3 regions of the Afipia massiliensis genome follow, and region 2 is predicted to be linked to each of the others. Evidence: predicted binding sites of a transcription regulator. Region 2 holds the regulator's gene; each other region holds the start of a gene.

Region 1 (10,758 bases), 2.1 Mb from region 2:
TGCGGCTCGCCGCGAGCGTCTTCTTGGTGCCCTTATCCTTGGAACCCTTGTCGTTTGTTTTGGAGTTCTTTTTATGACGCGATTTGTCTGACACAGCGCCTATGCGTGGAAACCGCCACGCCCCTGTTTAATGGTTTCTCGGGAACCCATCGGGGCCCTAAACGCGGGGCAAAAGGGGTTCGGCGTTAGAATGTGCCCAAAATAGCACATTTCCCGCAAAAATCAATGATTTATGGCCCGCGGCGCGCCTTGGGCGGCCTCGGCGGCGGTATTCATCGCCGGTAGGGTTAAAAGTTATCCGCGCTGCGGAACTGCCGACACCCACAGATCGGACGCCTCAGCAGGCCAAATCAGTCGCCGGAACCCGGATTGGCAGAAAAATATTTGTCGAACTTGCCTTCGACGCCATCAAATTCCTTGGCGTCGTCCGGCGCGTCCTTTTTCTGGGTGATGTTAGGCCACGACTTGGCGTAGTCCGCATTCACCTCGAGCCATTTTTCGAGGCTCGGCTCGGTATCGGGCTTGATCGCGTCCGCAGGGCACTCCGGTTCGCACACGCCGCAGTCGATGCACTCGTCCGGATGGATCACCAGCATGTTCTCGCCCTCGTAGAAGCAATCCACGGGGCAAACTTCCACGCAGTCCATGTACTTGCACTTGATGCAGTTTTCAGTGACGACGTACGTCATCCAAGGCTCCGGACAGTCTCATTTTCAGGTTTGGCGTAGCGCAGGATGTGCGGCGCTGCAAGGGACGCCGTCATGGCCACCATTGGCAATTAGTCATTCCGGCGGCGATTGCAAATCGAGGTAAATGGTTCGCGCGGCGGTGGCATCTCCGCGCCGATCCATAAATCCGGTGATCTTCAGAATCCGCACCCGGCTGTCGAGCGCGATGGTGAGAACCTCGCCTGCCTTCACCGCATGACCCGGCGAGGTCTGACGCGCTCCATTAATTCGGACGCGTCCCTTGGCGACCAGGGCCGCAGCATCGGTCCGGGTTTTCACCACCCGCGCATGCCACAGCCACTTGTCGAGGCGCTGCCGATCCAAATCAGTCCTTGCGATTACCCGCGAGCTGCTCCTTGAGCGCCGCCAGCTTTGCGAAAGGCGAGTTCGGATCCGCGGGGCGATCACGTTCGCGCGGAGCGGCGCTGGTCGCGTAGGTCCGAAGCGCACCGCCGCTGCGATCACGATCGTCCTTGCGGTTGTCGCGGCGCTTGTCGAACTTGCCCTTGCTGCGGTCCTGTCCGCGATCCTGATTGCGGTCCTTGCCCTTGAAGTGTTCACGCGGCGGCCGGCCGCCCTTGTCGTCGCGCGGCGGACGCGCCTGTGCCGCGTCAGCACCTTCTGCGGCAACCACCGGAGCGTCACCGCGCGGACGGCGATGCTCGTTGTTGCGGTCACGGCGATGGCGGCCATGGCGCTCGCGCTTGTCGCCTTCGGCGGCGGCTTCACCTTCGGCTGCCGGTGCAGCGGATTTATCCGGTCCCTTGTAGCGGCTGCGGTCATGACGCGGCCTGCGTTCCTCGGAACGCCCACCGGGCCGCCAGACTTCGACCAGCACCGGTTCTGCGGGAGCAGCTTCAGTCGCGTCAGGTGCAGTTGCTTCGGCCGCAACGTCGGCCGCAGTTTCGGTTGCAGCAACTGGTTCTGCGGCAGAGTCATCCGCTGCGGCTTCAATTGCGGGCTCCGCAGCTTCCGTTGCCGGAGCGAACTCAATCTCCGGCAACCGCGTTGCGGTGGCATCCGCAGCCACGGTCTCGGCAGCGGCTTCCGCTTCATTGGTGATGTCGGCGATCGACTCCGTCGCCGCAGCCGCCTCCGGCTCAGCAGCAACCACTTCCGTCGCAACAGCGTCGGTCGGAACAGCTTCAGAGCCTGCAGCGGTTTCCGCCGGCGTCTCTGCGGGCGCCACAGGCGGCGCAACCTCGACCGGCAGCGGCGGCCGCTTTTCCATGCGGTAGCCGAGCGCCTTCAGGATCGAGGCGAAATCGTCACCGGCCGAACCGGTCAGCGATGTCATGGCCTGCGTCGCGATGAACGAGCGGCCATCGAATGCGCCTGCCGGCTTCTCGCCCGATGAACCGGGACGCCACGACAGCGCAGGACGAATAAGATCGGCGAGGCGTTCCAGAATATCGACGCGCACCGCGCGGTCGCCGCACAGCTTGTAGCCGAGCGTGCGGTAAGCTTCCTGATCCAGCGCCTTGTCCGCAGGGAAGGACGTGCGCCCGCTGGCGGCCAGATGCTGCCCGCCGGTCAGCGCCGACCAGTCCACATCATCGCGCTTCAGCGCCCAGAGCAGCGACGCCAGTCCGCGCGCTGCGGGCTTGAGCAGCGCGGGAAAGAAAATATGGTACGCGCCGAACCGCACGCCGTACTTGCGCAGACTTGCGCGCGACGGCTGGTCGAGATCCTTCATCTCCGCGGCGATCTTCGGCCGTTCCAGCACACCGAGCGCCTCGATCAACTGGAAGGCGATGCCGCGCGCGATGCCGGTGATGTCTTCGGCCTTCGACAGTTCGAACATCGGGCCGAGAATCTTTTCGATATGCGTCTTGAGCCACAGATCGAGCCGCGTCTGCACAGCCTCGCGCGACGGGCCGGTCAGGCGCTCATCGGCGATGATCCGGATGCGGGGATGCAGCACGTCGTCGGCGGCGACCAGCTTGGCGACGGCATCGCCGGTCCAGCGCAACGTCCCGTCGGATGTCAGTACGAACTGATCGTCCGGCGCCTTCGACAGCTTTTCGGCGCGCGCGTCGATCTCGCCCGCCAGTGCCTTCAGTGCAGCAGCCTGCAAGGCCTTGGCATCTGAGCCCGCTTCCGCCGACTCCGGCGCGAACATGAATCCATCGAGACGGCCAATCATATGGCCCTCTACGATCACTTCGCCCGTCTTCCCAATCTCAGTATTCAGCATCGTGTTTTCCCGTAAGCGCCGCATCAATACACTGGTCCGGCGATCAACGAAACGCTCAGTTAGCCGTTCATGCAGGGCATCTGACAATTTATCCTCGACCCCACGGGCAATTCCCTGCCAGCGCTCGGGGTCCACCAGCCAATCGGGACGATTTGCCGCGAATGTCCAGGTCCGGATCTGGGCAATCCGGGCCGATAATGTGTCGATATCGCCGTCGGTGCGGTCGGTTTGCGCGATCTGGGCCTCGAACCAGTTGTCAGGAATCCGCCCCTTTCGCATCAAAAACCCATACAGGGTGGTGACAAGCTCGGCATGCGCGGCCGGCGAGAGCTTGCGATAATCCGGAATCTGGCAGGCCTCCCACAGCCGCTCGACGGCGGCGGCACCCTTGGCCATGTCGCGAACGTCCTCATCGCGCGCCGCGTGCTCGAGCACGCGGATGTCCTCGGCAATCGGCGCGCGCGTCAGCACCTCATGGTTCGGCACCAGCGCGAGCGACACCTGAAGCGCGCCCAGCGACGAGAAATCCAGCCGCGTGTTCCGCCATTGCAGCATCTTGACGCTGTCGAAGGTGTGATTCTGCAGCGCATTGACCAGTTCGGGCTCGAACGGCGCACAGCGCCCCGTGGTTCCGAACGTGCCGTCGCGCGTGGCGCGACCGGCGCGGCCCGCGATCTGCGCAAACTCCGAAGGCGTCAGCCGGCGGAACTGATAGCCGTCGTATTTGCGGTCGGATGCGAACGCGACATGATCGACATCGAGGTTGAGACCCATCCCCACCGCATCGGTGGCCACAAGATAATCGACGTCGCCGGACTGGAACATCTCCACCTGCGCATTGCGGGTGCGCGGCGACAGCGAGCCCAGCACCACTGCAGCGCCGCCATGCTGACGCCGGATCAGTTCGGCGATGGCGTAAACCTCGTCGGCGGAGAACGCGACGATAGCAGTACGTCTAGGCTGCCGCGTGATCTTGCGGTCACCGGCGAATTCGAGCTGCGACAGCCGCGGCCGCGTGACGATGTTGGCGCCGGGCAGTAACCGCTCGATGATCGGCCGCATGGTGGCCGCGCCCAGCAGCAGGGTTTCATCGCGCCCGCGCCGGTTCAGAATCTTGTCGGTGAAAACGTGGCCGCGCTCCAGATCAGACGCGATCTGGATTTCATCCACCGCCAGAAACGACACATCGAGATCGCGCGGCATCGCCTCGACTGTGGAGACCCAGTACCGCGCCCTCGGCGGCTTGATCTTCTCCTCGCCGGTGATCAGCGCCACGGCATCGGCACCGGCCCGCGCGGCGATCTTGTTGTAGACCTCGCGCGCCAGCAGCCGCAGCGGCAGGCCGATGATTCCGGACGAATGCGCCAGCAGCCGCTCAATCGCCAGATGGGTCTTGCCGGTGTTGGTGGGGCCGAGCACCGCGGTGACACCGGCGCCGGGAGCACGCTCATTCGAAAACAGCGGGGCGGAAGACGACAAGGGCATAATCACAAGGTCCGCATGACGCACACGACGCGGACGCCGCAGGCAGTGACTGGAAGTGTCTCACAATGCGACGCTATTCACGTCGCAACTTAAGATTTGGAACGCTTAAGGAACGAAAGAAGCCCGAATCGCTGACTCGCGGTGTGATTGCCTCGAAGGCCTCAACATGTCGCACAATTCGTCGATCAACGATACTATATGGGGTTTGAAGATGCTCCGCGCATGTCGCGATCGGGATGAAATCGTTAAATCCGGAGTCGAATCGGATTGGCCGAAGAGTCAACACGATTCATGGTGAGATTCGCGGCTGAATCAGCGCGGCGGTGCCGCAGGACCCGGACCGATCGGGTCAGTTCGTCGAGTTCGTCTTGGCGGTCTTCTGCGCCGAAACAAATTCCGTGGCCTCGATCATGCCGGTGCCGAGCGGCGTTGGAATGGTGATCCTGAACGGCGCCAGCACGCGCGTTCCGGCGATGGGCGCGAACCAGATTTCCATGTTGCGCTGAGCCGCGACGTATTTGATCGAGACGCGATCCGGAACGTAGCCCGCGATCGGCGTAAAATAGACCGCACAGACCACGACCGGCCCGTGATAGCCCTTTTCGGCCTTGACCATTTCCATGCGCTTGTACTCGAGCCGCAGATCGTAACGCATCCGGCCGTCGAACACCGACAGCGTCTTGCGGCAAGCCTCGGGGCCGACCGGATCGCCGGTGCCCGCGACCTTCAGCAACGAACCCGTCATCGGATCGAGCACGTTGCGGCGATGCACGTCGGTGACCGGAATGCGATCCGGGCTTTCCGGCGGCTGCGGCTCGATCGTGGAATCCTTGACGTTGCCGCCGCCCAGCGCGATGCGGATGACTTCGGCTTTCTTTCCGTAGTTGACGGTCGAAACGTAGCTGAGCGGAGCGAATTGACCCGCCGTGATACGGCCCTGCGTGGTTCCGGTGCCATTGCCGCCGCCGATGGATTTCATCAGCCCAGTGGTGGCGCCGCTGACGGCAGCCGAATACTGGTCTTCGGAAACATCGACAATCCAGGCGCCTTTGCCGATCGGAAGGCCGGCGAGCGAAGCTTCATACTTGGCGTCCAGACGTCCCTGGGCGTTCGCAGGCACGGCCAGCGCCGCGCAGAGAGCCAGCACCCCCGACAGGCAAAGCCCGAGCCTGGCGATCCGGAAGCGTTTCCGGGCGAATTCTGGGAACCGGGGCATGTCCACCGACGAAAATCCTTGCACACGATGACCGGCGATTGACCGGCGCCCCCGGAGCACGGCGTCGGCGGGACGGCTATCCCGCGTAGGCCGCGAAAGTCCTTATCGAAAGCCTGTGGTAACTTGTCTGGTCAGGGATTACGTCGATTATATGTTAGGAAATCACTGGTTTAACGGGGAAAATTGTCATTTTTGCCGACGGCGGCCTCTGGCCCCCGACCCGCAGATAAGTTGCTGAAATCGCCTCCCAACCTTGACGCTAGGCGGCTAGCCCCTTATAGCTCCGCCGTTCCTGAAATGGACGGTTTCAAACCCCCACGCGACCCCGTTCCGGTGGTCCGGGGCGACACAAGATTTCGCCAAAGGATTACGCTATGTCTCGGCGCTGCGAATTGACGGCCAAGGGCCCTCAGGTTGGCCACAAGGTCAGCCACTCGAACCACAAGACCAAGCGCCGGTTCCTGCCGAACCTGTGCAACGTCACCCTGATCTCGGACACGCTCGGCCGCTCGGTGCGCCTGCGTGTTTCGACCAATGCGCTGAAGACGGTCGATCACCGCGGCGGGCTCGACGCGTTCCTGATCAAGGCGAGCGCCGACGATCTGTCGCCGAAGGCAGTCGAACTGAAGCGCCAGATCGAAAAGAAGAAGCTCGCCGTCGCGAGCTGATCGTTCGATCCGCAACAGGGTTTCAAACGGCCGGGCGAAAGCCCGGCTTTTTTGTTTGGCAGCACTACCCCGTCATTGCGAGGAGCGAAGCGACGAAGCAATCCAGTTCTTTATGGATGAACGTCATCCTGGATTGCTTCGCTCCGCTCGCATGACGAGGAAGGAACACTCACTCCCCGACCAGCGTGAACTGCAGCAGCAGCGTGCGCTGGATCATCGAAAAATTATCGTCGGAAACCATCGTCAGTACGGTCTCGCCCTCGTCGGTGACGTGCGCATCGATGCCTTCCATGTTGTCGACCTCGTATCCGAGATCGACCTCGAAGATGGTCGGCCCGTCGATCACGGCATCCGGAACAACGGATTTGATCGGGATGCGGCGGATGCGAATGCCGACGCCCTCAAGCAGCGAGAACTTTCGTTCCAGCAGCAGCAGATCGCCGGACGGCAGCAGGACCGCATCGCTGATGTCGAAATTGTCCGTGCGCCTGACCGTGAACGGACCGGGCGACGGTCCACCGATCAGGAAGCTCAGGATATTTCCCGACGGATCGAGCCCGCGCTCCGAAATCGCAATCAGGCTTCCTGCAAGCGGCTGCCCCTTCGGGACGAACACAAGAGCTTCGAGTCCCTTGTTGAAGGGCAGCTCGCTAATGCCGGGCGGCACCGGCACCACCTCGCCTCTTGAGCGGATGCCGCCCTTGGCGAAATCGAACCGCACGATCTGATTGACGCGCTCGAAGCCCACATACGCCATGGACCCGTCGAGCGCGAGCGACTCGCTGTCGAACCAGCTACGCGCAGTGACTTTCTTGCCATCGCTGTCCAGCATCGGCGCGGACTTCATATCGGCCAGTCCCGCCATACGCTTGCCCCGATAGGCGATGCGTCCAGTAAACCAGTTGCCCTTGTCGCTGATGGCGATGAATTGCTCGCCCTTCTTGTCGAGCCGCAATCCCGACAGGCCGCCGAATCCACGAAACGACGAGGTGAGGATGAGCCCACTGCGAAACTCCAGGGCGCCATAACGGATGTGGGTCGGATCGCGCGGATCGAAGGACTCGATCGGGCGCGCCTTGACCTCGACCGACGACGTTTGCGCGTTTGCGGGCTCGGTCGCAATCATGCCGGCCGGAAGCGCCGCCATGGCGTTCTTCAGAAACCGCCGGCGGTTGAGTTGGAGCGTCATATGTCAGGAATGCAATCTGCGGCGGCGCGACGGCGACGAGGTCTCGACATGGGTTTCGCTGAACAGCTCGGCCAGCTTTTCCGTAATGGCGCCGCCGAGTTCTTCCGCATCCACGATGGTCACGGCGCGGCGATAGTAGCGCGTCACGTCATGGCCGATGCCGATGGCGATCAGTTCGACCGGCGAGCGGGTCTCGATTTCCTCGATGATGTGGCGCAGGTGCCGCTCGAGATAGTTGCCCGCATTGACCGACAGCGTGGAGTCATCCACCGGCGCGCCGTCCGAAATCATCATCAGGATCTTGCGCTGCTCGGAGCGTCCGAGCAGGCGCTTGTGCGCCCAGTCGAGCGCCTCGCCGTCGATATTTTCCTTGAGCAGGCCCTCGCGCATCATCAGGCCGAGATTCTTGCGCGCGCGCCGCCATGGCGCGTCCGCCGACTTGTAGATGATGTGCCGCAGATCGTTGAGACGGCCCGGATTCGCGGGCTTGCCCGCCGCCAGCCACGCCTCGCGCGACTGGCCGCCCTTCCACGCCCGCGTGGTGAAACCGAGAATCTCGACCTTGACGCCGCAGCGCTCCAGCGTCCGCGCCAGAATGTCGGCGCAGGTCGCAGCCACCGTGATGGGCCGCCCGCGCATCGAACCGGAATTGTCGAGCAGCAGCGTCACCACCGTGTCGCGGAAGGTGGCTTCCTTCTCGTGCATGAATGAGAGCGGGTGATACGGGTCGGTCACGACGCGCGACAGCCGCGCCGGATCGAGGATACCTTCCTCGAGATCGAATTCCCAGGCGCGGTTCTGCTGCGCCATCAGCTTTCGCTGCAACCGGTTGGCCAGCCGCGCGACGATGTGCTGCAAATGCGCGAGCTGCTTGTCGAGATAGCTGCGCAGCCGCTCCAGTTCGTCGTGCTCGCAAAGATCTTCCGCCGAGACGACCTCGTCGAACTTCGGCGCGAAGGCGTGATACTCCGGCCCGCGCGGCTCGTTGAGGCCGCGACCGGGCGGCCGATGCGCTTCGCCGGGCGTCTCGTCCTCGCCCATCTCGCTGTCGTCGAAGGCGTCGCTGGCGGATGCCTGCGCGCTCTCCATGGCGTTTTCCGACATCTCCTCGGTGGAGGATTGCGACTGTTCGGCGCTCATCTCCTCGGCGGATTCGCCCTCCGGCGAACCATCCGCTCCGGACTGGTCTTTTTCGCCGTCGCGGTTCTCGTCCTGATTGTCGTCCTCGTCCTGATCCGCATTGCGGTCGTCGCCAAGCTCCAGCGCCTGCAGCACGTCGTGAAGCGCGTCGCCGAAGCGGGCCTGATCCTCGGTGAAGTTCTTCAGCACATCGAGACGCGTGCCGATCTTGTCTTCAAGGACAGGCCGCCAGAGATCCACCATCTTGCGCGCCGCCGCCGGCGGCGCGAGGCCGGTGAGCCGTTCGCGCACCATCATCGCCAGCGCATCGGCCAGCGGCGCGTCGGCGCGGTCGGTGATCTCGTCGAATTTGCCGCGATGAAAATGATCGTCGAGCATCGCGGTAAGGTTTTTGGCGACGCCGCTCATGCGCTTGGCGCCGATGGCTTCCACGCGGGCCTGCTCGACGGCGTCGAACACGCCGCGCGCCTGCGGATTGCCCGGCGCCAGCTTGCGATGAACCTTCGGATCGTGACAGGCGACGCGCAGCGCGATGGAATCGGCATGGCCGCGCACGATGGCCGCGTCCTTGCGGGTCAGCTTGCGGGCGGGCTCCGGCAGCCGCGCCTTGCCGGGCGACAGGCCCGGACGCTCGGCGGCAAACGTCACTTCGAGTTCAGGCTGCTTGGCGATGGCGCGCAAGGCCGACGTCACCGCGCGCTTGAACGGCTCGGTCGGCGATTCCTTCGACCCGGTTTTGAACTTGATATTCGACGTGCTCATTGCGGCGTGAACCTCGAAGCCTCTTTTCCCTCCCCCTTGTGGGGAGGGTGGCGCATTGGGAGCGAAGCGAACAATGCGTCGGGTGGGGGGCTAGGTCGCCGCGATTGAAAAGCAACCCCCACCCCGGCCTCCGCTTCGCTCGGCCGACCCTCCCCAGGGGGGAGGGAAGATGCGAGCGCGTACTAAATCAGCAGCAATTAGCTCAACGCCACGTTCACGGCACTTTCCGGCAGCTCCGCATTGAAGCAGCGCTGATAGAACTCCGCCACCAGCGGACGCTCAAGCTCGTCGCACTTGTTCAGGAAGGTGACGCGGAAAGCAAAACCGATGTCGCCGAAGATTTCGGCGTTCTCCGCCCAGGTGATGACGGTGCGCGGCGACATCACCGTCGACAGATCGCCGTTGGCGAAGGCGTTGCGCGTCAGGTCTGCGAGGCGAACCATCTTGTTGACGGTGTCGCGGCCGGCATCGGTGCGATAGTGCTTCGCCTTGGCGAGCACGATCTCCACTTCCTCGTCGTGCGGCAGATAATTCAGCGTGGTGACGATCGACCAGCGGTCCATCTGGCCCTGGTTGATCTGCTGGGTGCCGTGATAGAGGCCCGAGGTGTCGCCGAGACCGATCGTGTTGGCGGTCGAGAACAGGCGGAACGCCGGATGCGGCTTGATGACCTTGTTCTGGTCGAGCAGCGTCAGGCGGCCGGACACTTCCAGCACGCGCTGGATCACGAACATCACGTCCGGACGGCCGGCATCGTATTCGTCGAACACCAGCGCGATGTTGTGCTGAAGCGCCCACGGCAAGATGCCGTCGCGGAATTCGGTGACCTGCTTGCCGTCGCGAACGACGATGGAGTCCTTGCCGACGAGATCGATACGGCTGATGTGACTGTCGAGGTTGACGCGCACGCAGGGCCAGTTCAGCCGCGCGGCGACCTGCTCGATATGGGTCGATTTACCGGTGCCGTGAAAGCCGGTGACCATGACGCGGCGGTTCTTCGCGAAACCGGCGAGGATGGCAAGCGTGGTGGCACGGTCGAAACGATAATCCGAATCGACATCGGGCACATGCGGATCGCCGTTGGAATAGGCGGGGACTTCGAGGTCGCTGTCGATCCCGAAGACCTGACGAACCGACACTTTCATGTCTGGGAGGCCTGCGGGTTCCTGCGACTTGGTCATGGCGGCGGTCATCAATCCTCCGTGGTCCCGGATGCTCCCGAAACCAGACGTGCTTGCTGCGGGTGGGGTGCGTGCTGCAACGTAGCAGACAGATGCCGATGGCAGAAGCCCACTGCGCAATGAAAGTTCCATCGTATTTTCATTGAGATAAGCCCTTTTCGCAGCTTTGGTAGGTCTGCCCTGCGATTGCCG
Region 2 (10,758 bases):
TCGGGCGGATCGCGTCATTCGGGACCGGCCCGCTGGCGGTGATGAGCGCAGGCATCATCGCGCTCGGCCTGCTACGGACACCGCTGCGCTGGGCGGGCGCAGGGCTGATCGCGCTGGCAACGGTCTGGGCACTGACCACGCCGCAGCCGGACATCCTTGTTGCCGGAGACGGACATACGGTCGCGGTGCGGGGGAAGGACGGCAGGCTGCGCCTGATGCGCACCGGAAAGGACGCGTTCCTGTCGCGCGAATGGCTCGCGGCCGATGCCGACATGCGCAAGGCAATCGATGCGTCGCTGACCGACGGTGTCTCGTGCGACACGTCCGGATGCGTGGTGCAGGCGGCGGATGGTTCGACCATTGCGCTGACACTGAAGCCTGACGCATTCGCGGACGATTGCGCGCGGGCCGCGGTCATCGTGACGCTTCGGCAACCGCCCACCGACTGCGCGGCCATGGTGCTGGATCAGGAGATGCTGCGCAGGCGAGGGACGCTGGCCTTGCGCAAAACAGCGGACGGCTACGCGATCACGGCTAACCGGCCGCGCGGCGTGGATCGGCCCTGGTCACCGGCAAATGTTGAAGACGAGTCTGACGTCTCTGCTGTCCGGCTAAACCGTCCGGTCCAGCCGGTCGACGCCACGCCGACGGAAAGTGATCTCCAGCCTGATGATTGATCGCGCTGTCATTCCGGACAGGCTGCGCAGCGGGTTGATCCGGAATCCAGCAGGGTTCGGTGGAAGCAGTTTCTGGATTCCGGGTTCGCTCGCAAGCGCTCGCGCCCCGGAATGGCGCCGGACCATTTTTTCAGTTCGTGCCAAACCGAACTCAATACTTCCGAACGAGCCCGATCAGCTTGCCCTGAATGCGCACGCGATTGGGCGGAAGGATACGGACCTCGTAAGCCGCGTTGGCAGGCTCGAGCGCGATGGACGCACCGCGGCGCCGGAAGCGCTTCAAGGTGGCTTCTTCCTCATCGATCAGCGCCACCACGATGTCGCCGGTGTCGGCGCTCTCGTTGCGCTGGATCAGCACGGTATCGCCGTCGAGAATACCAGCTTCCATCATGGAATCGCCGCGCACTTCGAGGGCGTAGTGTTCGCCGGACCCGAGCATGTCGGGCGGCACGCTGATGGTGTGGCTGCGGGTCTGCAGCGCCTCGATCGGTGTACCTGCCGCGATCCGGCCCATGACCGGTACGGAAACGGGGTAGCTCACATCCTCGTCGGGACCGGCGGAGGTGTTCGCGCGAACCTTTCCGAGGTTGCCTTCGATGACGCTCGGGGTGAAGCCGCGGCGTGCGCCGCCCGGATTGGCGCCGAGTTCGGGAAGCTTGATGACCTCGATGGCGCGGGCCCGGTTGGCGAGCCTGCGGATGAAGCCGCGTTCTTCAAGGGCGGTAATGAGCCGGTGGATGCCGGACTTGGAACGCAGGTCCAGCGCGTCCTTCATTTCGTCGAAGGAGGGCGGAACACCAGCTTCCTTGAGCCGCTCGTTGATGAAGCGCAGAAGCTCGTATTGTTTGCGTGTCAGCATCTGAATTGGTCCCCGATCCCTAGAATCTCGAGTTTTGAGCCGATGCCGCGCCTCTTTAGATCCCACTGAAAGAAGTACGGGAAGGACACTTAAGGGGTGCGAGTCACTCGAAACAAATCATGAACGAACACTATATGTTCCATATGTGTTCCGCAACCCCTTAATTTCTCGTGAACGGCGGGAGGGTTTAGGGATCAGCCGGGAAGCCGGAGGATCGTGCAGGGCGAGCCAGCCGGGGCGGCTGGCGCATGGGGGGCGCGGACGATCAGCGCATCGGACGCGGCCAGATTGGCTACAAGCGAGCTGTCCTGCGCGCCCACGGAGGTTGCGACAGGCAAGCCGTCGCTGCCGGGCGTGAGCCGCGCCCGTAGATAATCCTGCCGCTTGTCGTTGGCAGGCAATTCGCGCCCAAGCACGGCGCGTTCAAGCAGATGATCGACGCTCGTCCGCCCCGAGAGCGCGCGGATCAGCGGCACCAGAAACAGGAAGGCGCAGACATAGGACGACACCGGATTTCCAGGCAGCCCGAGCACGCGCATCGTGTCGAGCCGCCCGTGCATCATCGGTTTGCCGGGGCGCAGCGCGATCTTCCAGAAGGCCATGTCGAAGCCTTCGGCTTTCAGCGCAGCCTGAACGAGATCGTGATCGCCGACCGACGCGCCGCCGGTGGTGACGAGAACGTCCGCGCCGAGGTCGCGTGCGCGGCTGATTCCGTTCGCGGTGGATTCAAGCGTGTCGCACGCGATGCCGAGATCGATGACCTCCGCGCTTTCGCTTCGCACCAGTGCGCTGAGAGAAAACAGATTGCTGTAGACGATCTGGCCGGGGCCGGGCGTCGTGCCCGGCGCGACCAGCTCGTCGCCGGTGGCGAGGATCGCGACCTTCGGGCGGCGGTGCACCGGCAACTGCGGATGGTTCATGCTTGCGGCTAACGCCAGGGCGCGATCATTGAGCCACGAACCGCGCGGCAGCAGCACGTCGCCTTCGCGGAAATCGATGCCGGCGGGGCGGATGTTCTTTCCCTCTGCGATGGCTTCGTTGACGATGACGAACTCGCCGTCGCGCGTGGTGTCTTCCTGAATGACGACGGCGTCGACGCCGCCGGGAACAACGCCGCCGGTGAAGATGCGCGCTGCCTGTCCCGCGCCAATGGCTTGATTGAACGGCCGTCCGGCCGCGACTTCGCCGATCACTTTCAGCCGCGCGCCCGGCACCGCATCCGCCGCGCGCACCGCGTAGCCATCCATCGCCGACAGCGCGACGGGCGGCTGGGTGCGAAGGGCTGCAACGTCGCGGGAGAGCGTGCGATGAAACGCATCGGTGAGCGCAACGGTTTCTTCGGGAAGGGCGCTGGCGTCCTTGAGAACGGCGACATAGGCGTCGGCGACCGGCATCAGCGCCATAGGACGCTCCTCAGTAATCGGCCAGGTAGTGACCGGATTTTCCGCCCTTTTTCTCGACCAGGCGGATGGCTTCGATCTGGATGCCGCGCTCCACGGCCTTCACCATGTCGTAGATGGTGAGGCACGCCACCGACACGGCGGTCAGCGCTTCCATCTCGACGCCGGTGGGGCCTTTGACCTTCACCGTGGCGCGCACGCGGCAGCCCGGCAGCTTGGTGTCGGGTGTGATGTCGAGCGTGACTTTCGACAGCGCCAATGGATGGCAAAGCGGAATGAGATCGGACGTGCGCTTCGCCGCCATGATGCCGGCGACGCGCGCGGTGCCCAGCACGTCGCCCTTGGCGGCGTTGCCTTTGACGATGAGATCAAGCGTCTTGCGGGTCATGATGACACGGCCTTCGGCCACCGCCACGCGTTCGGTGTCCGGCTTGGCCGACACGTCGACCATGCGGGCTTCGCCCTTGGCATCGATGTGGGTAAGGGCGGCGCTTGCTTTCTTCTTTGATTTCTCTTTGGCCACGGCTCAGCGCGTCCCGGTGGCGCGTTGCGCGTCGTTACGAGCGAGCAGGGTGCGGGTCGCGGTCGTCACATCGGCCTGACGCATCAGGCTTTCGCCGACGAGGAAGGTCGACATGCCGACCTTTGCGAGACGCGCGAGATCCTCCGGTGCGAAGATTCCGCTTTCGCCGACGCTGATGCGATCCGTCGGGATCAGCGGCGCGAGTTCTTCGCTGGTGGCCAGCGTCGTCTCGAAGGTACGCAGGTTGCGGTTGTTCACGCCGAGCAACGGCGAGCGCAGCTTCAATGCGCGGTCGAGTTCCTCGCGATTGTGAACTTCCAGCAGCACGTCCATGCCGTGTGCGAAGGCTGCGTCCTCGATATCCTTCGCCGCAGTGTCGTCGAGCGCGGCCATGATGATCAGGATGCAGTCGGCGCCATGCGCGCGGGCTTCTGCCACCTGATAGGTGTCGTACATAAAATCCTTGCGCAGCACCGGCAGCGAGACCGCAGCGCGCGCGGCGACCATGAATGCGAGCGAACCCTGGAACGATGGCGTATCGGTCAGCACCGAAAGACACGCAGCGCCGCCGGCCTCGTAAGCTTTGGCGAGAGCGGGAGGGTCGAAGTCGGCTCGAATGAGTCCCTTCGAGGGAGACGCCTTTTTGATCTCGGCGATCAACGCATAGTCACCGCGTGCGATCTTGCCGCGAATGGCGTTGACGAAACCGCGCGGCGCGGAGGCGGCCTTGGCGCGCGCCTCGACTTCGGCCAGCGGAAGCGCACGCTTGGAGGCGGCGATTTCCTCGCGCTTGTAGGTTTCGATCTTTTCGAGGATGTCCGACAAAGGTAATCGCTCCTCAAGCATTGGAGACAGCGACGAGGCGCTTGAGCCTGTCCGCCGCCGCGCCAGTGTCCAGCGCCTTGGTGCCGAGCGCAACGCCTTCCTTCAGATCCTTGGCCTTGCCGGCAACCACGAGGGCTGCGGCGGCATTCAGAAGCGCGACGTTGCGGTAGGCGTTCTGCTTGCCCTCCAGCACGTCGCGAAGCGCCTTGCCGTTGGCCTCAGCGTCGCCGCCCTTGAGCTCGGCGCTGGTGGCGCGTGGCAACCCGCCGTCCTCGGGCGTGACTTCGAACGTGCGGATGCTGCCGTTCTCTAGCGCAGCGACGAAGGTCGGGCCGGTGAGGGTGATCTCGTCCAGTCCGTCGGAGCCGTGCACGACCCAGGCGGATTCCGCGCCGAGGTTCTTCAGCACCTGCGCCAGCGGCTGCACCCAATGTTTCGAGAACACGCCGACCATCTGCCGCTTGACGCCGGCGGGATTGGACAGCGGTCCAAGCAGGTTGAAGATGGTGCGGGTCGCGAGTTCGACGCGGGTGGGGCCGACATTTTTCATCGCCGGATGATGCGTCGGCGCGAACATGAATCCGATGCCCGCCTCTGCGATGCAGCGGCTCACGTCGTCCGGCGTGATGTTGATATTGACGCCGAGCGCGGCTAGCGCGTCGGCTGCGCCCGATTTCGATGACAGCGCGCGGTTGCCGTGCTTGGCGACCGGGACGCCTGCACCCGCGAGAATGAACGATGCGCAGGTCGAGACATTGACGGAGCCCGAACCATCGCCGCCGGTGCCGACGATGTCCACGGCGTCGGCGGGCGCTTTCACCGTGAGCATCTTGGCGCGCATCGCAGAGACTGCGCCGGTGATCTCATCGACCGTCTCGCCGCGCACGCGCAAGCCCATCAGCAGCGCGCCCATCTGCGAGGGCGTCGCTTCGCCGGACATCATGCGGTCGAACGCTGCTGCTGCCTCGTCCCGCGACAGGGCAGCGCCGGTGGCGACTTTTCCGATAATGGCTTTCAGGTCGTCCATGGGGCTTCCGCTTGACGTGACTTCCGCTCGAATGAGCCTAGATTTTGAGGCTCATCATTGAGCCGAGGCCGCGCCGGTCGCCACGGCAAACGCGTTCTGGTTGATGGTGACACCGACCTCGGTTTCGAGCTTGGAGATGTAGGCGCCAAGCTGCTCCTCCATTTCCGCGCGGCGCAGATTCTCGGTCAGCTTCTTCACGTCCTCGGATGCCATATCGACCGGCGGCACAACGACGTCGGTGACCTTGAACACGATCCACTCGCTCGGTCCGGTGCCTTCGGTCTGACCGACACTGTCCTTCGGGGTGCGGAACACCGCCGTGACCAGCCGCTCGGGCACATCCTTGGCTTCGGCGTCGCGCTTGAACAGCTTGGCCGTCTCAACCTTGACTCCCGCAGCCGAAGCTTCGGCGTCGAAGGCCGCGCCCTTTTCCAGCTTGCCGACCATCTCGGTTGCCTTGGCGCGCAGGCGGGTCGAGATCTGTTCGTCGCGCCAACGGGCCTCGACCTGATCCTTCACCTCGTCGAGCGTCCGGTCGCGCGACGGCGTAACGCCGAGGACATCGAACCACAACTCGCCGCCGTTGTACTGCAACGGCTCGTTCTCGACGCCGATGCTGCTGGCGAACGCGGGCGCGATGATGTCGACGCCTTGCGGCAGGCCAGTCACCGGCTTGCCGTCCGTTCCGCGGCCGGAGCGATCGACGGCTTCGATCGTGATGGCCTTGAGCCCGAGCTTCTGGGCGGCTTCGGCGATATTCGCGCCGCCGCCGCGCTCGTCCTCGATCTTGTTGTGCAGGTCCTGCAGCTGCGCCCGCGCGCGCTCCAGCGCGATCTCGCGCTTGATCGTGGGAGCGACGCTCTCATAGGTCGGGTTGGTGCCGGGCTCGATCTTGGTGACTTTCAGCAGGGCCGTCGTCAGCGTCCCCTTGACCGGCTCGCTGACGGTGTCGGGCGCAAGGGCGAACGCGGCATTTGCGATCGCTGTATCGCCGATTGATGTCTTCGCCACCGTGCCGAGGTCGATGTCGGCCGTGGTGAGCTTGCGCTCCTTGGCGAGATCCTCGAACGACATTCCAGCCGTGATGCGCTCGCGCGCCGCCTTGGCCTCGTCGACATTCGGGAACGGGATCTGAAGCACCTGACGGCGTTCCGCCGTCGCATATCGCTCGCGGCGCTGTTCGAAAACCTTCTTCGCGTCGTCGTCGGACACCGTGATCCACTTCGCGAGGTCATCCGGTGTCAGCGTGAGCACGGCGATCTTGCGATATTCCGGCGCCCGGAACAGTTGCTTGCGGTCCTCGAAATAGGTGGCGAAGGTTTCGGGCGAGGGCGCGTCGATGGTGCCGGCCTGCGCGGCGGTCAGCCTGACGTAGTTCGCCGAGCGCTGCTCGTTCTGGAAACGGACCAGGGCTTCGATCTGTGTTTTCGGCGGCTCGAGGCCGGCAACGATCGTCCCGGTCAACTGGCGGCGCGTCGCGTTTTTGCGCTGCTCGGCGATGTAGCGCTGCTCGGTGTAGCCGGACTGACGGATCGTCTGCAGAAAGCGCTCATGCTCGAACTTGCCGTCGAGACCCTTGAAGGCAGGCTCGTTCTGAATGGCGCGCACGATGTCGGCGTCGGACTGTCCGAGACCCATGCGGCGCGCGGTCTCATCCAACGCGGCGTCGGAGATAACGTCCTGCAGCACCTGGCGGTCTAAACCGAAGTTGCGCGCCTGCTCCATCGTCAGCGGCCGGCCGAAGCGGCGGCCGATCTGCTGCACCCTGTCGGTGAACAGGTTTCGGAATTGCTCGGTGGTGATTTCGGTGCTGCCGACCTTGGCGAGAGACGACTGTCCGAATCCCTTGAAGATGTCGGCGATACCCCAGACACCGAAACTGATGATCAGCACGCCGAACAGGACGGACATAACCGCCTTGCCGAGCCAATTCGATGAGGCTTTACGCATTCCTCGGAGCATGGGTCCAACTTGATGTTCGGGGGTGGGGCGGGTCGCCACGGAGGGCGTTACCGCGTTGTTTCGCCAACATATAAAGAGGTGCCGGTTCCCTAGCAACCGTGCTGTCGGCGGCGCATCAGCGCGGTTAACGACATAATCCCGAAAAGTGGGAACCGGTTTTCGGAAAAGATCATGCCAATCCAAGCCCGCAATGTGGAAACCAGGCATTGGAACTGGCTTCCGCAGGAGCCCTCTGCTAGCGCAGATCGGCCGATTACCGAACAATTGTCATGCGAGATCAACGATGACCGACAAGCGACGCCCCCTGATCGCCGGGAACTGGAAGATGAATGGCCTCAAGGCTGCGGTGAATGAGCTTGCCGCCATCGGGCAGGGTGCGGAGGCGGTCTGGCGCAAGGCCGATTTGCTGATCTGCCCGCCGGCGACGCTGCTGTTCACGTCCGCCGCAGTGGTGATCGGATCGAAGGTGGCCATCGGCGCGCAGGACTGCCACCCAGCAGTCTCTGGTGCGCATACCGGCGATATTTCCGCCGAGATGCTGGCGGATGCAGGCGCGACGGCCATTATCGTGGGACATTCCGAGCGCCGGACGGATCACCACGAGACGGATGCGCGGGTCCGCGGCAAGGCCGAGGCGGCATGGCGTGCAGGCCTCGTCGCCATTGTTTGCGTCGGCGAAACACAGGCCGAGCGCGACGCCGGACAAACCCTCGAAGTGGTCGGACGTCAGGTCGCCGGGTCGGTTCCGGACGGCGCGACCGCCGCGAATCTGGTCGTCGCCTATGAGCCGGTCTGGGCGATCGGAACCGGGCGAACCCCGACAACCAAAGATGTCGAGGAAGTCCATAAGCTTATCCGCGATCGGCTGAAGGATCGGTTCAGCGGCGAGGGTAATCAGGTCCGGATTCTCTACGGAGGCTCGGTAAAGCCCTCGAATGCCGCCGAGCTGATGGCTGTCGCCAACGTCGATGGTGCTCTGGTGGGTGGCGCCAGCCTCAAAGCGGTTGATTTCCTTGCGATTGCCGCCGCGTGCCCCTAAATGGCCCTCAGGCCAAGCAGTCTGTCGGGGGTGACAATCACCCCTGCAATCGTGTACAGACCGCGCAACTTCAACCCCCGCAAGCATCGACGCGACCGGCTGCCGGCGCCAGTGGCTTGTGACGGAAGGTAACGATGCAGACCGTCATTATCGTCATCCATCTCATGCTTGTCCTTGGCCTGATCGGCGTCGTGCTGTTGCAGCGTTCGGAAGGCGGCGGCCTCGGTATCGGCGGCGGTGGAGGCGGCGGCTTCATGTCCAGCCGCGGCACGACCAATCTGCTCACCCGCACCACGGCAATCCTGGCGGCATGCTTCTTCGTGACCAGCCTGTTTCTGTCGTGGCTTGCGAACTACGAGCGCAAGCCGTCATCGATCATCAACAGCACCAGCCCAGCGCCGATCTCGCAGCCGGGTGCTCCGGCGGCTCCGGCAGGTGGTTTGCTGGACTCGCTGAAGAAGCCTGAAGCGCCGTCCGCTCCGCAGGCGCCGCAGTCGAAGTAGTGCTGTTTTGGGGGCAGGAATTGCAGTCATGCGCGCGTCGCTTGTCTGCAAGTCTCAATGCAGTCTTCCAAGTCACTGACTGAACTTACATTTTGAAGTCACCCACAGCGTCGTGATTTGCTCGCGTGGGCGTGCGTTTAGTTTTGCGAATCACAGCGGTGGAGTTAAAGGTAGAATCCCATGACGCGGTACATTTTCATCACCGGCGGCGTGGTCTCCTCGCTCGGCAAGGGTCTGGCTTCAGCAGCGCTCGGCGCGGTGCTGCAATCCCGAGGCTACAAAGTCCGCCTTCGCAAGCTCGATCCCTATCTCAATCTCGATCCCGGAACGATGTCGCCGTATCAGCACGGCGAAGTGTTCGTGACCGATGACGGCGCCGAGACCGATCTCGATCTCGGACACTACGAGCGCTTCACCGGCCGTCCCGCCACCAAGCAGGACAACATCACCACCGGCCGAATCTATCAGGACATCCTGAACAAGGAACGCCGCGGCGATTATCTCGGCGCGACGGTGCAGGTGATTCCGCACGTCACCAACGCGATCAAGGAATTCATCCTCGGCGGCAACGAGGGCTACGACTTCGTGCTCTGCGAAGTCGGCGGCACCGTCGGCGACATCGAGGGCCTGCCGTTCTTCGAGGCAATCCGTCAGGTCAAGAACGATCTGCCGCGCGGTGAGGTGATCTACATTCACCTGACGCTTCTGCCCTACATTCCAAGTGCCGGAGAACTCAAGACAAAGCCGACCCAGCACTCGGTCAAGGAGCTGCGCTCCATCGGTATCCAGCCGGATATCCTGCTGTGCCGGACCGACCGCGAGATTCCGAAGGAAGAGCGCCGCAAGCTGGCGCTGTTCTGCAATGTGCGCGAATCGGCCGTGATCGAGGCGCGCGACGTCGACAACATTTATGCGGTGCCCGAGGCCTATCACGCGGCCGGTCTCGACGACGAAGTGCTCGCAGCGTTCGGCATCGTCGACATCAAGCCGCCTTCGCTGCAAAGCTGGCACGTCATCAACGAACGCGTCCGCAATCCCGAGGGTGAGGTGAACATTGCCATCGTCGGCAAGTACACCGGCATGAAGGACGCCTACAAATCGCTGATCGAGGCGCTGTCCCACGGCGGCATCGCCAACAAGGTGAAGGTCAATCTCGACTGGATCGAATCCGAGGTCTTCGAAAACGAAGATCCCGCGCCGTTCCTCGAACACGTCAATGGCATTCTGGTGCCGGGCGGATTCGGCCAGCGTGGTGCGGAAGGCAAGATCCGTGCGGCGCAGTTCGCGCGCGAGCGCGATGTGCCGTATTTCGGAATCTGCTTCGGCATGCAGATGGCGGTGATCGAGGCCGCGCGTAATCTGGTCGGAATCGAAGACGCCAACTCGACGGAATTCGGTCCGACGAAGGAGCCGCTGGTCGGTCTGATGACCGAATGGCTGCGCGGCAATGAACTTGAGAAGCGCAACAAGGCGGGCGATCTCGGCGGCACCATGCGGCTCGGCGCGTATCCGGCAGCCCTGAAGAAGGGCAGCCGCGTTTCCGGAGTCTATGGCGGCGCGCTGGAGATTTCAGAGCGGCATCGGCATCGCTACGAGGTCAATACCGCCTACAAGGATCGCCTCGAACAGCATGGCCTGCGCTTCTCGGGATTGTCGCCTGACGGGGTGCTGCCGGAGATCGTCGAATACGAGGATCATCCGTGGTTCATCGGCGTGCAGTATCATCCCGAACTTAAATCGCGCCCGTTCGAGCCGCATCCACTGTTCGCGTCGTTTGTGCAGGCGGCGATGGTCCAGAGCCGGCTGTTCTGATCCCGGGCGTCTCTGCCAGGGATGTCTCAGGATGAGCGATGACTGAAGCCGAACGGCGACAATCTGCAAAAGGCTCCGTGCCGGAAACCGGTTCCGCGCGGACAAGGTCCGCTCCGAGCGAAAGCAATCGG
Region 3 (10,758 bases), 480 kb from region 2:
GTCGATGCCGTAATAATCGGGATGCAAGATCGGCGGCGAGGCGAGACGGAAGTGCACTTCCTTCGCGCCGGCGTCGCGCATCATGCGCACAATCTTTTTGGAGGTGGTGCCGCGCACCAGCGAGTCGTCGATCAGGATGATGCGCTTGCCTTCGATGGCGGCGCGATTCGCCGAATGCTTCATGCGCACACCGAGTTCGCGCACGCTCTGCGTCGGCTGAATGAAAGTGCGGCCGACATAATGGTTGCGGATGATGCCGAGTTCGAACGGCACGCCGGAATGCTGGCTGTAGCCGACGGCGGCGGGCACGCCGGAATCCGGCACCGGCACCACGACATCGACATCGACATGGCTTTCGCGCGCGAGCTGCGCGCCGAACGCCTTGCGGACTTCATAAACCGAGCGACCGCCGACGATGGAGTCCGGCCGCGAGAAATAAATGTATTCGAAGATGCAGGGGCGGGGCGGCTGCGGCGGGAACGGCTTGTGGCTTTCCTTGCCGTGCTCGTCGAACACGATGACTTCGCCGGGCTCGATATCGCGCAGGTAGCGCGCGCCGATGATGTCAAGCGCGCAGGTTTCCGACGCGAGAATAGGACAGCCATCGAGTTCGCCGAGCACCAGCGGGCGGATGCCGAGCGGGTCGCGCGCGCCGATCAACTTCTTGTTGGTCAGCGACACCAGCGCATAGCCGCCTTCGATGGCGCGCAACGCCTCGATGTAGCGCTCGATGAACCGGCCGCGTTTGGACTGCGCGACCAGATGCAGGATCACTTCGGTATCGGAGGTGGACTGCATGATGGCGCCGTGGCGGACCAGTTCGTGGCGCAGCGTCAGGCCGTTGGTGAGATTGCCGTTGTGGGCGACGGCGAAGCCGCCAGCATTGAGTTCGGCGAACAGCGGCTGCACGTTGCGCAGGATGGTGCCGCCGGTGGTTGAATAGCGGGTATGGCCGACGGCCATGTTGCCGGGCAGGCGCGCGATCACTTCGGCGCGGGAGAAGGTGTCGCCGACGAGGCCGAGGCGGCGTTCGGAATGAAAGCGGTCGTTGTCGTAGGTGACAATGCCGGCGGCTTCCTGGCCGCGATGCTGAAGCGCGTGAAGGCCGAGCGCTGTGATGGCGGCGGCTTCCGGGTGTCCGAAGATGCCGAACACGCCGCACTCCTCGCGAAGCGTGTCGCCGTTCAGGTCCTTGTCCAGATCATGGTCGAGATCGTAGTCGGATTTGGAGGGGGGAGTGGGAGATTGATCGCCAGAAGGGGTTTTCATATGGTTCACCGCACCCTTGTCTGAAGCAGGACTAGTACCAAGCCTAGCGTCCTGCGGCTTTGCCTTCGATCAATTGCTTCATCCCGTCACGGGATGATTTTCCGTACCCGCCGTCGTTCCCCACCGTTGCTGTTGTGCGCGGTTCGGGAGCAGCATCGGTCTGCTCCTCGTCGCCCTTTTTCTTGAACCTCTTCAAGATGGTGTTCTCGGGGTCATCCGGCAAGAGCGTCATCAGCCAATCGCCGGTTCCCTGCAACATCACCCGCGACTTGGCGCTACGGACCCAATCGGGCTGTTGTTTGTCCGGCACCAGCCAGGCGAAGAACAAAAACGCCACCACCATGATCAATAGTCCGCGAGCGAGCCCGAACAGGAAACCGAGGGTGCGGTCGAGCGCGCCGATCCGCGAATCCAGGATCATGTCCGAGATACGCACGGTGATGATCGAGACCACGATCAGCGTCAGGATGAATACGCCGGCGACAACGGCCACTGCGGCCACGGTCTCGTTGTTGAAGTAGGTTTTCGCGGTCGGCAGCAGCTTCTGGTAGGCGTAGAGCGTCGTCAGGGCGGCTGCGCCCCACGCGGCGATGGACAGAATCTCGCGCATGAAGCCGCGGATCATCGCCAGAAGGCCCGACAACAACATCACGGCAAGAACGATAATGTCGAGAAGCGTTATCGGCATCGGATGGTCAGGTCCGCTTTCAGTTTCAGAACTGCGAATCGGGTTGCTCAATCCCCGGATAGCTGACGGCCATATCGCACGTCCCGCAAGAGCCGGGAACCCGCAAAAAGCCTGACATCAACGGCAAATCTGCATCGCTGCCATGGATCGCCCGTTGCGGTTAACGGTCCGTAGCGGGCGCGGCGTGAAGCTCTTGCGACGTCGCCGGTTGTATAGCGTCCAGCCTCGCGAGCGTCACCGGAATCTAGCCGTCCTGACTGGCAAATCGCTTGTCTGCTGCAGATTTTCCCGAAGCTGTGGCTTTACGGCCCCTTGCCGCGATGTCCGCGACCAGCGAGGTGAGCGATCCCACCGTATTGAGGGTCAGTCCGGCGTCGCCCACGGCATCGCCGCGGGCTGTTTCGGGGAGAATTGCGCGGCCGAAACCGAGCTTGGCGGCTTCCTTGAGCCGCGCGGACGTTTGGGCCACCGGGCGAACCGCGCCGGACAGCGAGATTTCACCGAAATAGACCGCATCGACGGGGAGCGGCGCATTGGCGAGCGACGATACCAGCGCAGCCGCCGCCGCCATGTCGGCTGCGGGCTCGTTGATGCGCAGGCCGCCGGCGACGTTGAAATAGACGTCGTAGCCGGAGAGCTTGACGCCGCAATGGGCCTCCAGCACCGCCAGCACCATCGACAGGCGGCTGGACTCCCAGCCCACCACGGCGCGGCGCGGTGTGCCGAGCGTGGTCGGCACCACCAGCGCCTGCAATTCGACCAGCACCGGGCGCGTGCCCTCAAGGCCGGCGAACACGGCGGTGCCGGGACTGCCGAGATCGCGCTCCGAGAGAAATAGTTCGGACGGATTAGAGACTTCGCGCAGGCCGAGCCCCGTCATTTCGAACACGCCGATCTCGTCGGTGGGGCCGAAGCGGTTCTTCACCGCACGCAGGATTCTGAATTGCTGCGAGCCTTCGCCCTCGAAGCTCATCACCGCGTCGACCATGTGCTCGACCACGCGCGGGCCGGCGATCTGGCCGTCTTTCGTGACGTGACCGACGAGGATCAGGGCCGCGCCGGATTTCTTGGCAAAACGAATGAGCGCCTGCGCGGATGCGCGCACCTGCGTCACGGTGCCGGGGGCGGATTCCACCGTGTCGGTCCACATGGTCTGGATGGAATCGATCACGACCAGACGCGGTGGAGTTCCTTCCGACAGCGTGGCGATGATGTCTTCAACGGAAGTCTGCGCGGCCAGTTGCACGGCGGCGTCCGCAAGGCCGAGACGCGCGGCGCGGAGCCGGACCTGCGCGACGGCTTCTTCGCCGGAGATGTAGACCACGCGATGTCCCGCGCGGGCCATCAGGCTGGTCGCTTGCGTGAGCAGTGTCGATTTGCCGATGCCGGGATCGCCGCCGACCAGCAGCACCGAGCCGCGCACGAAGCCGCCGCCGGTGACGCGATCCAATTCTGTCATTCCCGACGACAGGCGAGGCGCCTCGGGACTCGAACCGGTGAGGCTTTCCAGCGCGAACGGCCGACCCTTGCGCTTGGGGCGCAAATTCGCGGGCATGGATGTCGCGCCGGTGGTGTCCTCTTCCGTCAGCGTGTTCCACTCGCTGCAGGACTCGCACTTGCCCTGCCACTTGTTATAGGCGGCACCGCAATTCTGGCAGACGAAGGAGAGGGCGTTTTTCGCCATGAACGGTGCAACCGGGGGCCAGAAGAGCGGGAATCGAATGTTCTTCTTTTGTTCACGAAGGGCGAACGAAAGTCAACCCCGATATGGAGAATCCCAACGCGGTGCTGAAGGAGCGGAGCGTCGATGCCTTACTAAGCGAGGCCAATCTGCTTCATGAACGAGAGGTTGTCCCAGAACAAGTATTCCTCGTCCATCACGCCATTCGTCCAGTGTCCAACGGTACACATCGCGAGCTTGAACGCCTTGCCAGTCGGGGGGACGGTTTTGCCATCCGGTGTTGGCATCGGCTTGGTGAACGTTCCTTCCATTTCGCCGATGACGCTAGTCCAGTCGCCGGCGGCGATCCTGACCGGGTGAACCTTGATGCGTGTGTCGGGTGCATAGACGAACATCGCGCTCAGTTCTTCAATGTGGGGCTTGATGCCCCGGACCTGACGTCCATCGGGCCAATGCACAAGAATATCTTCAGCATGTGTCTCGTGCAGCCGAACCCACTCTTGATTGCTAAAGACGTTGAAGTCCAGATCATCGAATTTCGCGAGGTGGACGTTGGCGAGTTGCTCGGCCTCCTCGTATTTTCGTAGCTTGGCTTCCGTGGATTGGGTGTCCGGTGCGTTATCGACCATGACTTGCCTCCTGCGTCTTTCAATCGGGGGGCGACCCCGGCAGCAGCGGCTTTCGTCGGAAACCAATTTTAGCATAAGCACGCGCATAGCGCATGTCTTTAAAGCCTAACGCGCGTCGATCACCAGTTCGGTCCGCACACACCGCACGTCGACTTCGAATTCCATGCCGATCACCGGCGGCCACGCCGGATACCAGGCGAGGCCGATCTGACTGATGTTGTCCTCGGCGAATACCGTGTCGAGCAGCGGGCGGATGTCGTGGACGGTGTAGATCTGCGCCGCGGTAACGGCGGTCCAGTCGCATCCCAGCGCCTCGACGCGGTCGCGCATCGCGTTCATGACGAAGCGTGCCTTGATCTCAAGCCCCTTCAGCGAGACGTCACGGCCGCCGACAATGCGGTCGGTGGTGACGCCGTCGCGGATTTCAGGCTTGCCCGAAATCAGGAAGTCGCCCGATGCGCCGGTTTCGGGGACCGTATAGGTGAAAGCGAAGAACATCGCCTCAGTGGGGACTTCGGTGATCGGCGCAAGGTTGCTGCGCGCCAGCGGATTGATGTCGCCGGCCTTGCATCCCCACTGATGCAGCGTCTTCAGATACTCGCCGTTGAACGCCTGAAACTGTTCGACTGTCATGGCGGCGGGCGAGCGCAGTTCGCAGGCGGCGAGCGCCGTGACCGGGCGGCCCTCGCGTTCGAGGTGCGCCTTGATGAAGGCGAATCCATCGGCCATCGGGATCGGACGCGCGAAACGCACCCGGCGCAGCGCGTAGCCGGGCATCGGGGCGACGCCGCTTGAGAACGGCCCGCCGGGCGAGACGATGAACCTGTAGTTTCCGGGTTTGAATTCCGTGACGTCGGGCATCGGTCGTCCTTCTTTTTATTTGGGCATGATCTTTCCGAAAACCGGTGCCCACTTTTCGGGATCAAGCCCTATTGGCCGCCCTTGTAGACACGAGTGTAGCGCTTGCCGAGGCTGGTCAGCACCTCGTAGCCGATGGTGTCGAAGTGATGCGCGAGTTCATCGACCGTGATCTCCTTGTTGAGCAGTGTCACCAGCGCGCCGCGGCGGGTTGCGCCGGGCGGAAGGGCCGTGATGTCGATCGCCATCAGGTCCATCGAGATGCGTCCGGCGACCGGGCAGCGTTTGCCAGCGACCATCGCTTCGGCGCTGCGCATGTTGTCGATGCTGCCCGCCGCGCGGAAATATCCGTCGGCGTAACCCGCGGTGACGATGGCCAGCTTTGTCGGCTGCCGTGCGGTCCAGGTGCCGCCGTATCCGACGTGCTCACCCTTCTCGATGTTGCGGACCTGCGCCACGCGCACCTTGAGATCGACCACCGGCAGCACCGGCGTGTCGGCTTCCGGCGTCGGGTTGACGCCGTAGAGAGCCGCACCGGGGCGCACCAGATCGAAATGGAATTGGGGCCCGAGAAAAATGCCGGAGGAATTCGCCAGCGAGGCGGGGACGCCGGAAAACAGCGATGCGATTTCGCGGAACGCCGCCACCTGCCGTCCGTTCGCCGGATCGTGCAGCATCTCGGCGCTGGTGAGATGGCTCATCACCAGCGAGATGCCGTGATTGCCGCTCTTGATCCGCGGAAGCAGCGCCTGCGCTTCCATGACGCGAAAGCCGAGGCGATTCATGCCGGTGTCGATATGGATCGCCGCTTTGCCGTCCCAGCCGCTGGTGGTGCGGAACGCGTCCCATTCGGCGAGTTCGGTGGCGTCGCCGATCACCGGACGGCAATCGATCTTCGCATACTGGTCGCCCGCGCCCGGAAAAAATCCGTCGAGCACGTAGATCGCGGAGGTCGCCGTGACCTCGCGTGCCGCGCGCGCCTCATCGAGGGTTGCGACGAAGAACGTCCGGCAACCGGCCTTCGCCAGCGCGCGGGTCACCTGCGTGATGCCGCAGCCATAGGCGTCGGCCTTCACGACAGCGGCGCAATCCGCAGGCACGGCCTGACTGCCGAGCTTGCGCCAGTTGGCGACGATGGCGTCGAGGTCGATGGTCAGGATGCCGGTCGCGCCGGCAGGCAAGGGCGCGTCTGCGGCGACGGCAGCAGTAGCGTTGTCGGGAGACTTGAGGTCGGAAGCAGGAGTCATTGGCTCAGCAAAGGGTTCGCAGCGAGTTTGATTCAGAAAACTCTAGCACACTCTTTGCGCGCGGAAGTACCGCCGATCAGCCAAATCGCTCAGGCAACTGGGCATCCGGCGCGAGATCACCGAAACGCGTGACGCTGGCATCGAACTGCAGGTTGATGGTGCCGGTGGGGCCGTGACGCTGCTTGCCGATGATGACTTCGGCCTTGCCGTGCACCAGCGACATGTCGAGTTGCCACTTTTCGTGTTCGGGGGTGCCGGGGCGCGGCTCCTTGCTCTGCAGATAGTATTCCTCGCGGTACACGAACAGCACCACGTCGGCGTCCTGTTCGATCGATCCCGATTCACGCAAGTCGGAGAGTTGCGGGCGCTTGTCGTCGCGGCTTTCGACCTGACGCGACAACTGCGACAGTGCGATGATCGGAACGCTCAGCTCCTTGGCCAGCGCCTTGAGGCCGGTGGTGATTTCGGTGATTTCCTGCACGCGGTTGTCGGAGCGGCGGCCCGATCCTGACAGAAGCTGGATGTAATCGATGATCAGAAGATCGAGACCCTTCTGCCGCTTCAGCCGCCGCGCGCGCGCGGTGAGCTGCGAGATCGACAGGCCGCCGCTGTCATCGACGTAGAACGGCAGGTTCTGCATTTCGATAGAGTGGTCGCGGATCTTGTCGAAGTCGGATTCGCTGATGCCGCCGCGGCGGATCGAGCTCGACGAGATGCCCGTGCGCTCGGCGAGAATACGTGTGGCGAGCTGCTCCGCCGACATTTCGAGCGAGAAGAAGCCGACGATGCCGCCATCGACGGACTTCATCTGGCCGTCGGCCTGTACTTCGCCGCGCCATGCTCGCGCAATATTAAAGGCGATGTTGGTTGCCAGCGCGGTCTTGCCCATCGCCGGGCGGCCGGCGAGGACGATCAGATCGGATGGCTGCAGGCCGCCCATCTTCGTGTCCATTTCGCGCAGGCCGGAGGCCAATCCCGACAGATTGCCGTCGCGGCTGTAGGCGGCCGCGGCCATGTCGACCGCAACCGTCAATGCCTGCGAGAATTTCTGGAAGCCGCCGTCGTAGCGGCCGGACTCGGCGAGATCGTAAAGCTTTTTCTCGGCGTCCTCGATCTGCGCGCGGGGCGCGAAGTCCACCGGCGCGTCGAACGCGACATTGACCATGTCTTCGCCGACGCGGATGAGATCGCGCCGGATCGAGAGATCATAGACGGTGCGCCCGTAGTCCTGCGCGTTGATGATGGTCGTTGCTTCGGCGGCGAGGCGGGCAAGGTATTGTCCGACCGTCATGCCGCCGATGTCAGTATCGGCGGGAACAAACGTCTTGAGCGTCACCGGAGTGGCGATCTTGCCGGCGCGGATCAGGCTGGCGGAGGTCTCGAAGATCAGCGAATGGATCGGCTCGAAGAAGTGCTTCGGCTCAAGGAAATCCGAGACGCGGTAGAACGCATCGTTGTTGACGAGGATGGCGCCGAGAAGTCCCTGTTCGGCCTCGATATTATGGGGCGCAACCCTGTAAGCGGGCGTGCCGGCCTCCGGCGCGAGCTTGATAATGTTCGAATCGGTAATCGCCATGAGTATTGAATGTTCTTCTAATCGGACCAAAGCAGGGCAAGGCAGGAGACTGACCCAACTCATAGGCCTGTCCGTTCGTCGCTCAAAATGATTCAAGCAAGCTATCCCCCACCAACACGCCGCAGTGGAGAAGATGGCGGAAACGCTTGATTTGCGCCGCGCGATCGTTTCGCGCACGTCATTCAGCGAAACTTCCGGGCGGCTGTTTCAGGCTTGCTTCAAACGATTGCCTGAAGCTGCTGACATACAAGACAGATGATCAGCCACATGGCTCTGATGTCAGGGAGTTCCACCGAAAGAACTTCGCAAAAAGAACGCTGCCTCCAATTGGGAAGCGGCGGTATCATAAGAAATGGAGGAAAGGGACAGGATTCGAACCTTCGACACGGTTTCCCGTGTGCCGCGTTAGCGGTGCCTTAAGCCACTCAGCCACCTTTCCAAGACTTCAAACTTCAAAGACTTCAAAACTTGGAGGCCCAGCCTGGATTTGAACCAGGATATGAAGCGTTTGCCGCGCTCCCGCGTAGACTTTCCGCCACCGGGCCATGCATCAAGCGTGCACCAACAGTTGGACCCGCGCAATTACAGATCGAGTCGTTGGTTAATGTGCGTCAGCGAAAGGGCGATATATCAGATTGAGCTGCCTGTGGATTCACCATAGGTTTCGGCGGCGCGTGGCGATCCTGACTAGCGGGCTGGGATCTAAGGAGCTTCCTTTCCCCTGAAACGAGAGGTTCAAGATGGTTACGAGCGTGAAGCAGTTGATGGCTGAAGCCAACGCAGCAGTTCCGAAGATCACTCCGGCCGAGGCGCGCGAGATGATTGCAAAAGGCAATACGCTGGTGGTCGACGTGCGCGATGCGCACGAGGTGGAGAAGAGCGGCAAGATTGCCGGGGCGGTCAATGTCTCGCGCGGCATGCTGGAATTCCGCGCCGATCCTGAATCGCCTTATCACGACAAGAATTTCGCCAAGGACAAAACTGTCATCGTTTATTGCGCGTCCGGTGGCCGATCCGCGCTGAGCGGCAAGGCGCTCAAGGATTTGGGTTACGGCGAAGTCTTCAACGCCGGCGCCTTCAAGGACTGGGCGGAAAGCGGTGGGGCGGTCGAAGCCTGATCCTGGCACTGCGTCCGGATCGCTAGATCGGCTTATTCGCCCGCGAGCCGCAGCACCGGACGCTTGGTCGCCTCGGCCTCGCGCAGCCGCTGCTCCTCGCGGGCGATGTAGTCGCGCGTGATCGGAACCACACCTTGCCGTTTGCTGAGCTGAATCTGGAACACCATCATGCTCTGCTTGCGAAACGACATCTCGGACGACGCAAGGTAGAATTCCCACATCCGCACAAAGCGTTCGTCGTACAGCTTCGCAGCTTCCTCGCGGCGGGCGAGGAAGCGCTCGCGCCACGCCTTCAACGTTTCGGCGTAGTGCAGCCGCAGGACTTCAACGTCATTGACCAGAAGTCCGGCCCGCTCGATCGCAGGCAGCACCTCGGATAATGCCGGAATATAGCCGCCGGGGAAAATGTACTTTGCGATCCACGGATTGGTGATGCCGGGGCCTTCCGAACGCCCGATCGAATGCAGCACCATCACCCCGTCGTCGGCGAGCAGTTCCGCGCAGCGCTTGAAGTAGGTGTCGTAGTAATCGACGCCCACATGTTCGAACATGCCGACGGAGACGATGCGGTCGAACGGACCGGGTGTCTCACGATAATCCTGCAGACGGAATTCGGCGCGGCCGGTCAGGTTCAATTCACCGGCGCGTGCGTTCGATACGCCGAGTTGTTCCTCGGACAGGGTGACGCCGGTCACCTTCGCGCCGGTCATTCCCGCAAGGTAAAGGCCGAGGCCGCCCCAGCCGGACCCGATGTCGAGCAGGCGGTGATCCGGCTTGACCAGCAGCTTGGCGGCGAGGTGGCGCTTCTTGGCGAGCTGCGCGTCGTCGAGCGTCGACTCCGGCGTCTCGAAGTATGCGCAACTGTATTGCATATCGGCGTCGAGGAAGAGGCGATACAGCCGCCCGTCGAGATCGTAGTGGCTGGCGACGTTGCGCTTCGAACGCTCGGGTGGATTGAACTGCTGCCAGTGCCGGATCAGGTAACGGAGCCACCACCGCACCCTCGACCAGCGCGGCACCATGTCGGGCTGGTTAAGCGCGATGGCCAGGAGGTCCGCGATCGAGCCGTTTTCGACGATAAAGTCGCCGTCCGTATAGATCTCTCCGATGGCCAGTTCCGGATCGAGCAGCAGATGCCGCTGGGCCTCCGCTGTCAGGAATCTGACCGAGACGGGCCGGCCCGTTCCGTCGCCGCAGGTAAAGGTGGCGCCGCTTGACGTCGTGAACGTCACCGAGCCCCGGCGGATGAACTGGCTCAGGAAAAACCGCAGCAGGCGATCCATCGAACGCATGTCCAACGATCCAATGTGGTCTCACATGTAGATAAATGTTGGTATTTTTTGTTCCGGTTTCAATCGTATTTTGACGTAGGCCGGGGTCGTGGAAGGCTGATCTGCATTTTTGTCTGGTGAGTCGATGGCGGCATGCCGAAAGGGCGGCTGCCAACAGGTTCACGCAGTTGCGAAATCTCGGTACTTCCATTCGCGGCATAATCCGCTAAAGGTGACCGCGAGGCTGAGGGCAGGGCTGGGGCCGCCATCTGACCTTTGCTGGCTTAGATCTGGAGACCTTGGATGTTGAGCCGAGCGCTCATTTTGGCGGCGGTGGCTTTTGTGTTGGGCTGTTTCGGGGCGACCTCGGCGGACGCGCAGAATCTTGAAGCCGGCAAGCCTCCCTCCCAGATTTTCTCCA

What was found. Region 2 encodes LexA, which represses DNA repair genes until DNA is damaged. Its sites were predicted from a motif close to TGTTCNNNNTGTGTTCNG; they were not measured.
Region 1: YH63_RS08910 (helicase-related protein) is a predicted target of LexA. The motif match lies at 4,508-4,525, and genes of this name have one in related genera.
Region 3: radA (DNA repair protein RadA) is a predicted target of LexA. The motif match lies at 3,680-3,697, and genes of this name have one in related genera.

What each region holds. Positions count from the first base shown of each region.
Region 1 is NZ_LBIA02000001.1:1,877,564-1,888,321, reverse strand. It holds gene fdxA (ferredoxin FdxA) at 351-689, opposite strand; gene YH63_RS08915 (RNA-binding S4 domain-containing protein) at 783-1,052, opposite strand; gene YH63_RS08910 (helicase-related protein) at 1,054-4,410, opposite strand; gene YH63_RS08905 (DUF3108 domain-containing protein) at 4,760-5,626, opposite strand; gene rpmB (50S ribosomal protein L28) at 6,001-6,294, shown strand; gene YH63_RS08895 (esterase-like activity of phytase family protein) at 6,464-7,483, opposite strand; gene cobT (cobaltochelatase subunit CobT) at 7,487-9,385, opposite strand; gene cobS (cobaltochelatase subunit CobS) at 9,583-10,578, opposite strand.
Region 2 is NZ_LBIA02000001.1:4,021,454-4,032,211, reverse strand. It holds gene YH63_RS19410 (ComEC/Rec2 family competence protein) at 1-677, shown strand, start outside; gene lexA (transcriptional repressor LexA) at 829-1,536, opposite strand; gene YH63_RS19400 (molybdopterin molybdotransferase MoeA) at 1,731-2,939, opposite strand; gene moaC (cyclic pyranopterin monophosphate synthase MoaC) at 2,950-3,459, opposite strand; gene trpC (indole-3-glycerol phosphate synthase TrpC) at 3,463-4,284, opposite strand; gene trpD (anthranilate phosphoribosyltransferase) at 4,298-5,311, opposite strand; gene YH63_RS19380 (peptidylprolyl isomerase) at 5,366-7,261, opposite strand; gene tpiA (triose-phosphate isomerase) at 7,557-8,312, shown strand; gene secG (preprotein translocase subunit SecG) at 8,447-8,815, shown strand; gene YH63_RS19365 (CTP synthase) at 8,996-10,627, shown strand.
Region 3 is NZ_LBIA02000001.1:3,544,058-3,554,815, forward strand. It holds gene purF (amidophosphoribosyltransferase) at 1-1,269, opposite strand, end outside; gene YH63_RS17160 (CvpA family protein) at 1,313-1,957, opposite strand; gene radA (DNA repair protein RadA) at 2,202-3,641, opposite strand; gene YH63_RS17170 (ester cyclase) at 3,773-4,267, opposite strand; gene cnbZ (2-amino-5-chloromuconate deaminase CnbZ) at 4,373-5,128, opposite strand; gene alr (alanine racemase) at 5,197-6,372, opposite strand; gene YH63_RS17185 (replicative DNA helicase) at 6,449-7,948, opposite strand; tRNA gene YH63_RS17190 (tRNA-OTHER) at 8,302-8,387, opposite strand; tRNA gene YH63_RS21680 (tRNA-Cys) at 8,418-8,493, opposite strand; gene YH63_RS17195 (rhodanese-like domain-containing protein) at 8,689-9,066, shown strand; gene YH63_RS17200 (SAM-dependent methyltransferase) at 9,099-10,358, opposite strand; gene YH63_RS17205 (hypothetical protein) at 10,641-10,758, shown strand, end outside.